DNA from 3 places in the Brevibacillus sp. FSL K6-6036 genome. Region 3 is predicted to be linked to each of the others. Evidence: riboswitches for the same ligand, from Rfam matches in the RefSeq annotation. Region 3 holds a riboswitch; each other region holds the start of a gene.
The links. A riboswitch is a leader RNA that binds a small molecule or an ion and turns the genes downstream of it on or off. The one in region 3 is predicted to bind lysine.

Region 1 (3,113 bases), 2.2 Mb from region 3:
CAGGACAAGCGGGAGCGGCTGTTTATTGTCAAATGTCTGCAGTTCGCTTCCTCGGATATTGTAGGAAAGCAGGCGATCCTGGAGGAGCTGTCTTCTTTCGACAATCCTTCCAAAGAGCGGGATGTACTCTCTCAGCTTCAGGGCTGGCGAGAGGTAGTGGTGACCTACACGGAAAATTTCGGGTGGAAAAAGCTGTTTCAGATCGTACCGGTCGCGGGAATGCTCTTCGGCGCTTATCTGAATCGCTCGTCTGTCCGTGACGTGGCGGAGACGGGCATGATGCTGTATCGCAAGAGAAGGATTCTCGAGCGGCTTGGCACGGAGGCGTAGCTGTAGTGTGAACAAAAGCCCAAATGGCCGAATCGGCCGAACAAATTGCCCAGCCAAACGCCGAACCGAATTATTGAACCGATTTTCTGAATTGCAACCGTCCAGATTAAGTGATGCTGCCGCTCCTACGTCGTCTCCAGCTCCTCGGCGGTAATGGCAAAGATCAGGTGATCCTCCCATTTACCGTTGATTTGCAAATAGCGAAGCGACAGTCCTTCTTCGCGAAATCGGTTTTTCGCAAGAACCTTGATCGAGCCTGTATTGCGCGGCATGACCGCAGCTTGAACCCGGTGAAGCTTTGCTTCGGTAAACGCAAATCGGATGACTTCTCCTACTGCTCTGGTCATTATTCCTTTGCCGTTATGAGATTGATCGAGGAAATAGCCGAGTGTAGCGTTTTGCCAGGCTCCGCGCACGATATTGGAGAGGTTGACGCGGCCGACGAGGGTTTGATCAGGGCCGACGAAAATGCCGAACGAATAGCCTGTCCCTTCGCGAAAGCTTCGCTCTGCCTCCTCCAACTGCTGGTACTGCGCTTCAATTGTGTAAAAAGAAGCGGGGCGGATGGGTTCAAAAGGCTGCAGAAATTGGTGGTTTTGTTGCCGCAAAGAGGCCAGGGCAGGGGCATCGCTTGCAGACAAGGGACGAACAAGAAACGCAGAAGGTGCAAACATCTTCAGGTTCAGCCTCCTATTCACATATAGGGTGGATGGAAAGTTTAGCATGAATCAGGACTGTTGAAAAGAGGGAAAAGGGAGTCGCTGACAATGCCGTCCAGCAGGAGCGGCCCACTCTCGATTCAACAGTTGCCACCGGGTACGGAATTTGGTACAGTACAGGGTAAGTAAAGCTGAACAATTGCATATTGCCTTCTAAATAGAGGCGCGCTGCGGATGAGTACTTCTTTTCATCAGGAATGGGGAAAGGGAAGAGGAGAAAAGGCCAAAGCGCCGAAGTTCTGGCCGCATCCCCATTGGCGGCAGGGCTGGGGTGCTCGTGAATAATGATCATCCTGTCATAGGAGAAGTTTCTCTTATGGAGCGCTATTTACGTTTGCTTGTCCGGTATCAAAAAGCAATGAGTATAGCGTTTGCACTCATTGCTTTTTCTACATTCATTTCAAGAAAAGTGGAGGAGAAGTACTGTGAACATGATGGATGCCAATGAAATTATCTCGTTTATTCAAAAAAGCGAAAAGAAAACGCCTGTAAAGGTATACCTCAAAGGGGATTTGGACGGCATCGACTTCGGTCCCAGCGCAAAAGCCTTTTTGAACGGCGGCACGGGAGTCGTTTTCGGGGAGTGGAAGGAAATCCAGCCTGTTCTGGAGCAGCATGCGGATAAAATCGCGGATTATGTAGTGGAGAGCGACCGCCGCAACTCTGCGATTCCGCTTTTGGATACAAAAAACATTCAGGCACGCATTGAGCCAGGCGCAATCATTCGCGACCAGGTGAGCATCGGCAACAACGCTGTCATCATGATGGGAGCTTCCATCAACATCGGAGCCGTCATCGGAGAAGGCACCATGATCGACATGAACGTCGTCGTCGGCGGACGCGGAACGATCGGGAAAAATTGCCACATCGGCGCAGGTGCTGTCATTGCCGGCGTGATCGAACCGCCATCTGCGTCTCCGGTCGTTATCGAAGACGATGTCGTGGTAGGAGCAAATGCGGTCATTTTGGAAGGGGTTCGCGTCGGAAAAGGCTCCGTTGTAGCCGCAGGAGCTGTCGTTATCGAGGACGTTCCGCCGAATGTGGTAGTAGCTGGTACGCCCGCACGCATTATCAAGCAAATCGACGAAAAGACACGCTCCAAGACGGAGATCAAGCAGGAGCTGAGACAGCTGTAAGGGAGAGGGTAGGCATGGACTGGCGTTCGCTTGATCAACAATACATCGTCTCTACGTACAAAAGACTGCCGATCGCTATCGCCAAGGGCGAGGGAAATTACCTCTACGACACGAATGGCAAGGGATATCTCGATTTGTTTACCGGACTTGCCGTAAACGTGCTCGGCCACTCTCACCCGCGGATTATTCAGGCCCTGCGGGAGCAAGGGGAGCAATTTTTGCACATCTCCAATATTTTCCTCAATCCCCCTGCGATCAAGCTGGCGCAGAGGCTGATCGAGCATACCATCCCGGGGAAAGTCTTCTTTACCAATTCCGGAGCAGAAGCGACCGAGGCGGCTATCAAGCTGATTCACAAATGGACGGCTGCCGAAGGTACGGGACGCTCAGGCATCGTGGTTCTGTCCAACAGCTTTCACGGCCGGACATTGGGAGCTCTTCGCCTGACCAGACAGCCTCACGTCTATCAGGATTTTCCTCAGCCCGATTTTCCGGTCTATGAGCTGAAGGCAGGAGACATTGATCAGCTTCGCGCTGTCTGTGAGGAACGCCGTCCTGCTGCCGTTTTGATGGAGCCGGTGCTGGGCTCGGGCGGTGTCGTCCCTCTGGCTGAAAGCTATTTGCAGGAAGTGGCGGCGATCTGCCAGGCGACAGGCACTTTGTTTGCAATGGATGAGATTCAGACAGGAATGGGACGGACAGGCAAATTATTCGCTTTTCAACACGCTGCTGTGACACCGGACCTCATTCTTTTTGCCAAAGGAGTAGGGGGCGGGCTTCCGCTCGGGGGTGTCATCGCAGGCGAAAAACTGCAAGACTTGTTCAAGCCGGGTGATCACGGCACCACGTTTGCGCCGTCACCGCTCTCTGCCGCCTTGGGGAATGCAGTTCTGGACGAACTGTTGGACGCAGCGTTCCAAAGTCAATT
Region 2 (3,113 bases), 1.2 Mb from region 3:
CTTGCTGCAGCCAAGAGCCGTCTCTATAAAGAGCGATGACTTCGTCAGAACCGCGCAGTGTCATATTGGCATCAATCAGACTAATCACCAGGATCCCCAGGATGGCAGTTGCATGCAGGCTTCCAAGCACTTTCATCGTTATGGATATCAAGCGGTCGCCGCCTTTGACGATGTAGGCGACGATCATTGCAGTTATGCCATAGCTCATTAAGATGTCATACTCCATGACCAGGGTAAAATGCAGCAAGCCTTCCAGGAATAAAAGCGAGGATACCCAAATATAGATTCCAGGCCAAGCGTTCCCTTTGCGAATGGCTTGCTGATATTTTAGCTCAAGTCCAACTCCAAACATGATTGTCAACAATCCCAGCAGCTTCCCGTTGACGAGAAATAACACGATCATCCTGATGAGATCGTCTTTTGCCCACCACCCAGAATAATCATATGTCGTAAGGTAGGTAAGATCCCCCAAATGGGCGAAAATCCATATGTTTGTCCCTAACGTCCCGAGGATTGCAAAGCCTCGCAGAATATCAAGAAGACGGATTCTTTCTTTGCGTTGTTCCATATCCCTCACCCTTTTGCGTATGAATTTCATGTAGTCTTAGTGTAGCCATGAAAAGAGCGAGGGAACATTCACACCTGTAAAGAGATGTTTATGACTCGTGTCATAAAGTTTGTAACAAGCAATCAAATCAAGCCGTTTGCTGGTCGGCCTCAGCTGGTGGAATTGGCTCAAGGCTGTTTTCCAAGGGACAGGAAGAGGATGGGAGTCCCCGCTATGGTAAGTAACAAATGATAAAATACGGGTGATGCTATGTTTATAAGGAGATTGGTACCGTTCGTCGTCTGTTTCCTGCTGGCTGCTTGTGCGAGCTCTACTGTAAGCATTGATAAAATAAAAAAACTGAGCTTTCAAGTATTCTTACCGGAGTCTCTGCCGGATGGTTATACTGAACAAAAAACGCTCTTGGATCTAAATGAAGGGTCTCTCTTAATCTCGTACGTAAACAGCGATACGTACATTGAACTTCTGCAAATGAAGAAATCAACATACGACTACCATCCGATGATCGAGTGGTACGCAAATAAAGGCAACAGTCAGAAATCCGATGATCGGTTTGAGATAGTCGGCAATTATGTGGTCGATATGGATAATTCGTTAAACAAACAAGGTGTGTGGGAAGCAGTATTTCTGCCGAAACAAGACTTGGACAGTCAGACGAAATACAACGAGCTTCGCTATTATCATCTGCAGTCAAACAGCAACGAAGAAGAGCGGAAAACATTCATGGAGAGCCTCGCCCCCATACATTGATGAGAGGAATAAGTCTTTTTGCGCATACAGGAACGCAAAAAATAGTCTGCCAGCATCATTTGGAGAAAAGACCCAGGTTGACAGAATTAACATAACATTGTAAACTCAAAAACATAATTGAATATGGACCTCACTTAAAACAGTGAGGTAGAGGTTGCGATATTTAACAGTCCTTGGCGGAGTTCGAGAAAGCGTTGATGCCAGGGAGAAGGAAATGTCGCCGAAGCTTGCAATATTTCTCGGTATTGCATTGCTGGGTCTGCAGTTAAGAGCTGCAGGACTGTCTCAATAAATGACCCGATTTATTGAGTTGTGCTATCTCATCTGGGAAAAGAGAGGTATTTGGGCAACTATGTTTGTAGTGCGACCTGAGTCTATCTCAGGTCGCTTTTTGCATTTTTTCAGCCAAAAAACCAGAAGCCAAAGGAGAAAATGAACCATGAAAAAACAGTCATCATTCATAGCTATGTTTCTATCCGCTGTACTTTTGCTCGCAGGATGTGGGGCAGGCGGAGGCAGCTCGCAATCTGCCTCAACCGATGAGGGAACATTCAAGGTAGGGATGGAAGCGGGATACGCTCCGTTCAACTGGACCCAAATGGACGATTCCAACGGTGCTGTGAAAATCGACGGCAATGCGGAGTACGCAGGCGGATACGATGTAGAAATTGCGAAAAAGATTGCGGATGGCCTGGGCAAAAAATTGGTCATCGTGAAAACGGAGTGGGATGGCCTTGTTCCTGCATTAACCTCCGGCAAAATCGATGCGATCATTGCAGGGATGTCTCCAACTGCAGAGCGCAAACAAACGATCGATTTCTCGGACAACTACTATAAATCCAATTTGGTCATGGTCGTGAAAAAAGGCGGAAAATACGAGAACGCTACTTCCATCCAGGATTTCAAAGGGGCAAAAGTGACTGCCCAATTGAATACATTCCACTATTCCGTGATCAATCAAATCGAGGGCGTCGTTCAAGAGCCTGCGATGGACAACTTCCCGGCGATGCGCGTAGCGCTTGAATCCGGAATGATCGACGGTTACGTCTCTGAGCGTCCGGAAGCCGTCAGTGCCTCCACGGCCAACCCGAACTTTGCCATGGTCGAGTTTACGGATGGATTTACGACCTCGGAAGATGATACGGCCATCGCTGTCGGCGTGAAAAAAGACAGTGAATGGACGAAAAAAATCAATGAGATTTTATCCGGCATTTCGGAGGAAGAGCGTACCAGGATCATGGATACAGCCATCAAAAATCAACCAGCAGCACAATAATCGCTTGCGAACCGGCTGCATCTCCATGCAGTCGGTTTTATGCGCATAGGGCAGGGGAGCTTCCCTGCATGAACGGAGGAGAACGATGAGCTTCGAGTGGATTGTAAAAATCATTTCCGAAAACTGGCCCATGTTCCTTCGCGGAGCGGGAATGACCCTATTCATCGCTTTGCTCGGAACGATTTTGGGAGCCATCATTGGCCTATTGATCGGGCTTATCCGGACGATCCCCGTTCCGGAGCGGGGAGCCAAAAGGGCGATTTTGAAAGCAGTCAATGCCATTCTAGCTACGTATATCGAATTTTTCCGGGGAACACCGATGATTGTGCAGGCGATGGTCATCTACTACGGTTCCGCCTTGGCGTTCGGGGTTGATATGGACCGGATTCTGGCCGCCGTTTTCGTCGTGTCGATTAATACGGGAGCGTACATGGCCGAGATTGTTCGCGGCGGGATTATTTCGATTGACAAGGGACAGTTTGAAGCAGCCCATGCGATTGGGATGAATCACGTGCAAAC
Region 3 (3,113 bases):
TGCCTTGCGACCTGTCAAAGCCGGGCTCAAGCGGGACCAGTGTCTCCCCTTTTACCGTCAGATTTTGCAGGTAGGCGTTGTCGCTTGGCTGCGGGGCGAGCTGAAAGTCCAGTATAGCGGTGTCTCCTGCCTCAAAGTTTTCAATCAGCTTGAGCTGCGGGATGTACCCGTCCTTGGCCGCTTCCACAGAGACCAGACCTGCGGGGACATCCTGGAGGATGTACTCGCCTTTCGCATTCGTCACTGCCGAAACAATTCCCCCGGCAGATACGACAGCACCCGCGAGCGGCTTGGGAGGCGAGCCCGAATCCGTAACCTTGCCTTTGATCGTACCGGTGTGCTTGTACTCTCCGAGATTGATCAGCAGCTTGACAAAATCGATGGCTGCGCCGTCTCCGTACGGATTTCGCGTCGTCTTGTCATCGAGAAGGATGGTCAGGCTTCCGTCCTTCAAGAGCGGCAGGTATTCATCCGGAATTTGGACGCTGATCAGCTTTCCGATCGGCCCATGCTGGTTGAGCGAGTTGATAACGTTCTCCAGAAACGGCGCCCGGACGCCGTTCAGCTCGGCTGTATATTTGACCCGCCCCGGATACTTCCGCGGCTGATAGTCATTGATGAACATCTGGAGAATGGCCCCTTCGATCGGGGTGTTTTTCGTGTCAAAGGTTACCTTGATGGGAACGACCGGATTGGCTGTCTTGCTGTAATTGTTTCGGGTATAGCCGTCCGCCACATGATCATTGGCATCATTTTTGGGGTTCCGCAAATCCGGATATTGAAAGGAGCTGATCACCATCAGCTGGTCCGTTCCTGCCGGATCGGTCGGCTGGTGAGTTACTTTCGGATATGGGGCCCCTGTGCTTTTTCCCGAAAATGGATCGTAGCCGTTCGGCCAGCCTCCGCCCAGATTGTCGATATCCCCGACCCGGACCATCAGATCGGCCTCTGTCGTATCGTACTTTACGGCATACGGCTTGGACCAATCCCCGTTTAACGGATCGTTCGTGCGATTTACCGCCGACGCAGCCATAGCAGGACTGCTTGTCCATTCCAGCGAAAAACCGGTAAAGCAGATCAGAAATGCGAGGCACATCAAAAACAGTCGATGCAGACTCCGCTTCATGAAAACGGCTCACCTCTTTCCTTTATTTGCGTTCGAGCTGTGCAGTGTCTTTGAAGGGAAGACATCTAACATTCCTAATTATGGTACTATTTTACCATGAATAAAGACTCAGATGACTAGATGGTTTTTGTAGCATCTGTTACACATTTTTTTGCAGCCTGCGATCCCATTAGCTGTCATATCCACACCATAATCTTCATACTGTCAGAGCATGGCCCTCTTTTCCTTCGTACCCTTCTCCAGCTTCGATAAACCAAAAATAATAGACCGTCGCGATGTCCCGGACCTCACTGCCACAAAATCACACTTGATTTTAAAGGAAAAACCCATATACTTGAACCATAACATAATCTCATAGCAATTATCCTCATCAGACACGATGAGGATAGAGGTCGCGGCTTTTATATTATTCTGTACGAGATCCAGAGAAGATTGATGACTCCAGAAGAAGGAAAAGCTGCCGAAGTCTGCCGTGTATTCTCTGTACACACAGGCTGGGGCTGTACCCGACAAGGGACAGAACTGTCACGTTTGCCAGCCGAGCAAGCGTGGTGTGCTATCTTCCGTGAAGGCTTGGTGGGGATTGGATCATACCGCCCTTTTGCCGTTTTTGGCTTGTGGTGGTATTTTTATTTCCGGCCTTCCTTCCCGCAAATCAAGAGAAAGGTCGTGTTTTTATTTTATGTCTTCCAATCAATTGCAACGCGGATTGAAAGCCCGTCACTTGACGATGATCGCCATCGGCGGATCGATCGGTACCGGACTTTTCCTGGCGAGCGGCGGCTCCATTCACTCTGCCGGTCCGGGCGGTGCTTTGGTTGCCTATATAGCGATCAGCCTGATGGTCTTTTTCCTGATGACGAGCCTCGGTGAGATGGCGGCGTTCATGCCGGTATCCGGCTCCTTCAGCACTTATGCGTCCAAATTTGTCGATCCGTCCCTCGGCTTCGCGCTCGGATGGAATTACTGGTACAACTGGGCGATCACGATTGCCGTCGAGCTTTCAGCCGGTGCGCTCATCATGAAATACTGGTTCCCGGACACGCCGTCCATTCTCTGGAGCGCGCTTTTCCTCGTCCTTATGTTTGGCTTAAATATGTTATCAGTAAAAGGATACGGCGAATCCGAATATTGGTTTTCCTTGATCAAAGTAAGTACGGTCATCATCTTTATCATCGTCGGCGTATTGATGATTTTTGGCATTATGGGCGGCGAAGCAGTCGGCTTCCACAACTTTACCAAGGGAGATGCGCCGTTCAGCGGCGGCTTTATGGCGATGCTCGGCGTCTTCATGATCGCCGGCTTTTCCTTCCAGGGAACCGAGCTGGTCGGGATTGCCGCAGGCGAGAGCGAGGACCCGGCCCGCAACATTCCGAAAGCCATCAAGCAAATCTTTTGGCGCATCCTGCTGTTCTATATTTTTGCGATCTTCGTCATCGGGATGCTGATCCCGTACGACAATCCGAATCTCATAAACAGCGACATTACGGACATTGCAGTCAGCCCGTTCACGCTGGTGTTTGAAAAAGCGGGGTTTGCCTTTGCCGCTTCTGTCATGAACGCCGTCATTTTGACATCCGTCCTCTCGGCGGGCAACTCCGGGATGTACGCGTCTACGCGGATGCTGTATGTTCTCGCCAAAGAAGGAAGAGCTCCCAAGCTTTTTGCCAAAGTGAACAGCCGTGGCGTGCCGACCAACGCCCTCCTGCTGACAACGCTTATCGGGATGTTTGCCTTTCTGTCCTCGCTGTTCGGGGATGGCACCGTCTACGTCTGGCTCTTGAATGCTTCCGGGATGTCCGGCTTTATCGCCTGGCTCGGGATTGCGGTGAGCCACTACCGCTTCCGCAAGGCGTATCTGGCACAAGGCTACGATCTGAAGCAACTGCCTTACCGGGCGAAATGGTTCCCGTTTGGACCGATCCTCGCCTTCATCATCTGCCTCATCGTCGTGCTTGGCCAAAACTACACCGCCTTTACCGGCGAG

Region 1: linked by a shared signal. The riboswitch ahead of dapD (2,3,4,5-tetrahydropyridine-2,6-dicarboxylate N-acetyltransferase) and the one ahead of NST37_RS05685 (amino acid permease) in region 3 are both predicted to bind lysine.
Region 2: linked by a shared signal. The riboswitch ahead of NST37_RS24555 (transporter substrate-binding domain-containing protein) and the one ahead of NST37_RS05685 (amino acid permease) in region 3 are both predicted to bind lysine.

The regions. Positions count from the first base shown of each region.
Region 1 is NZ_CP150173.1:3,296,190-3,299,302, reverse strand. Features, by position in the region: gene NST37_RS16570 (EcsC family protein) at 1-330, shown strand, start outside; gene NST37_RS16565 (GNAT family protein) at 456-1,004, opposite strand; lysine riboswitch at 1,200-1,384, shown strand; gene dapD (2,3,4,5-tetrahydropyridine-2,6-dicarboxylate N-acetyltransferase) at 1,475-2,185, shown strand; gene NST37_RS16555 (acetylornithine transaminase) at 2,200-3,113, shown strand, end outside.
Region 2 is NZ_CP150173.1:5,056,942-5,060,054, reverse strand. Features, by position in the region: gene NST37_RS24565 (DUF418 domain-containing protein) at 1-568, opposite strand, end outside; gene NST37_RS24560 (hypothetical protein) at 1,040-1,318, shown strand; lysine riboswitch at 1,459-1,644, shown strand; gene NST37_RS24555 (transporter substrate-binding domain-containing protein) at 1,758-2,594, shown strand; gene NST37_RS24550 (amino acid ABC transporter permease) at 2,680-3,113, shown strand, end outside.
Region 3 is NZ_CP150173.1:1,092,794-1,095,906, reverse strand. Features, by position in the region: gene NST37_RS05690 (cadherin-like beta sandwich domain-containing protein) at 1-1,126, opposite strand, end outside; lysine riboswitch at 1,505-1,693, shown strand; gene NST37_RS05685 (amino acid permease) at 1,809-3,113, shown strand, end outside.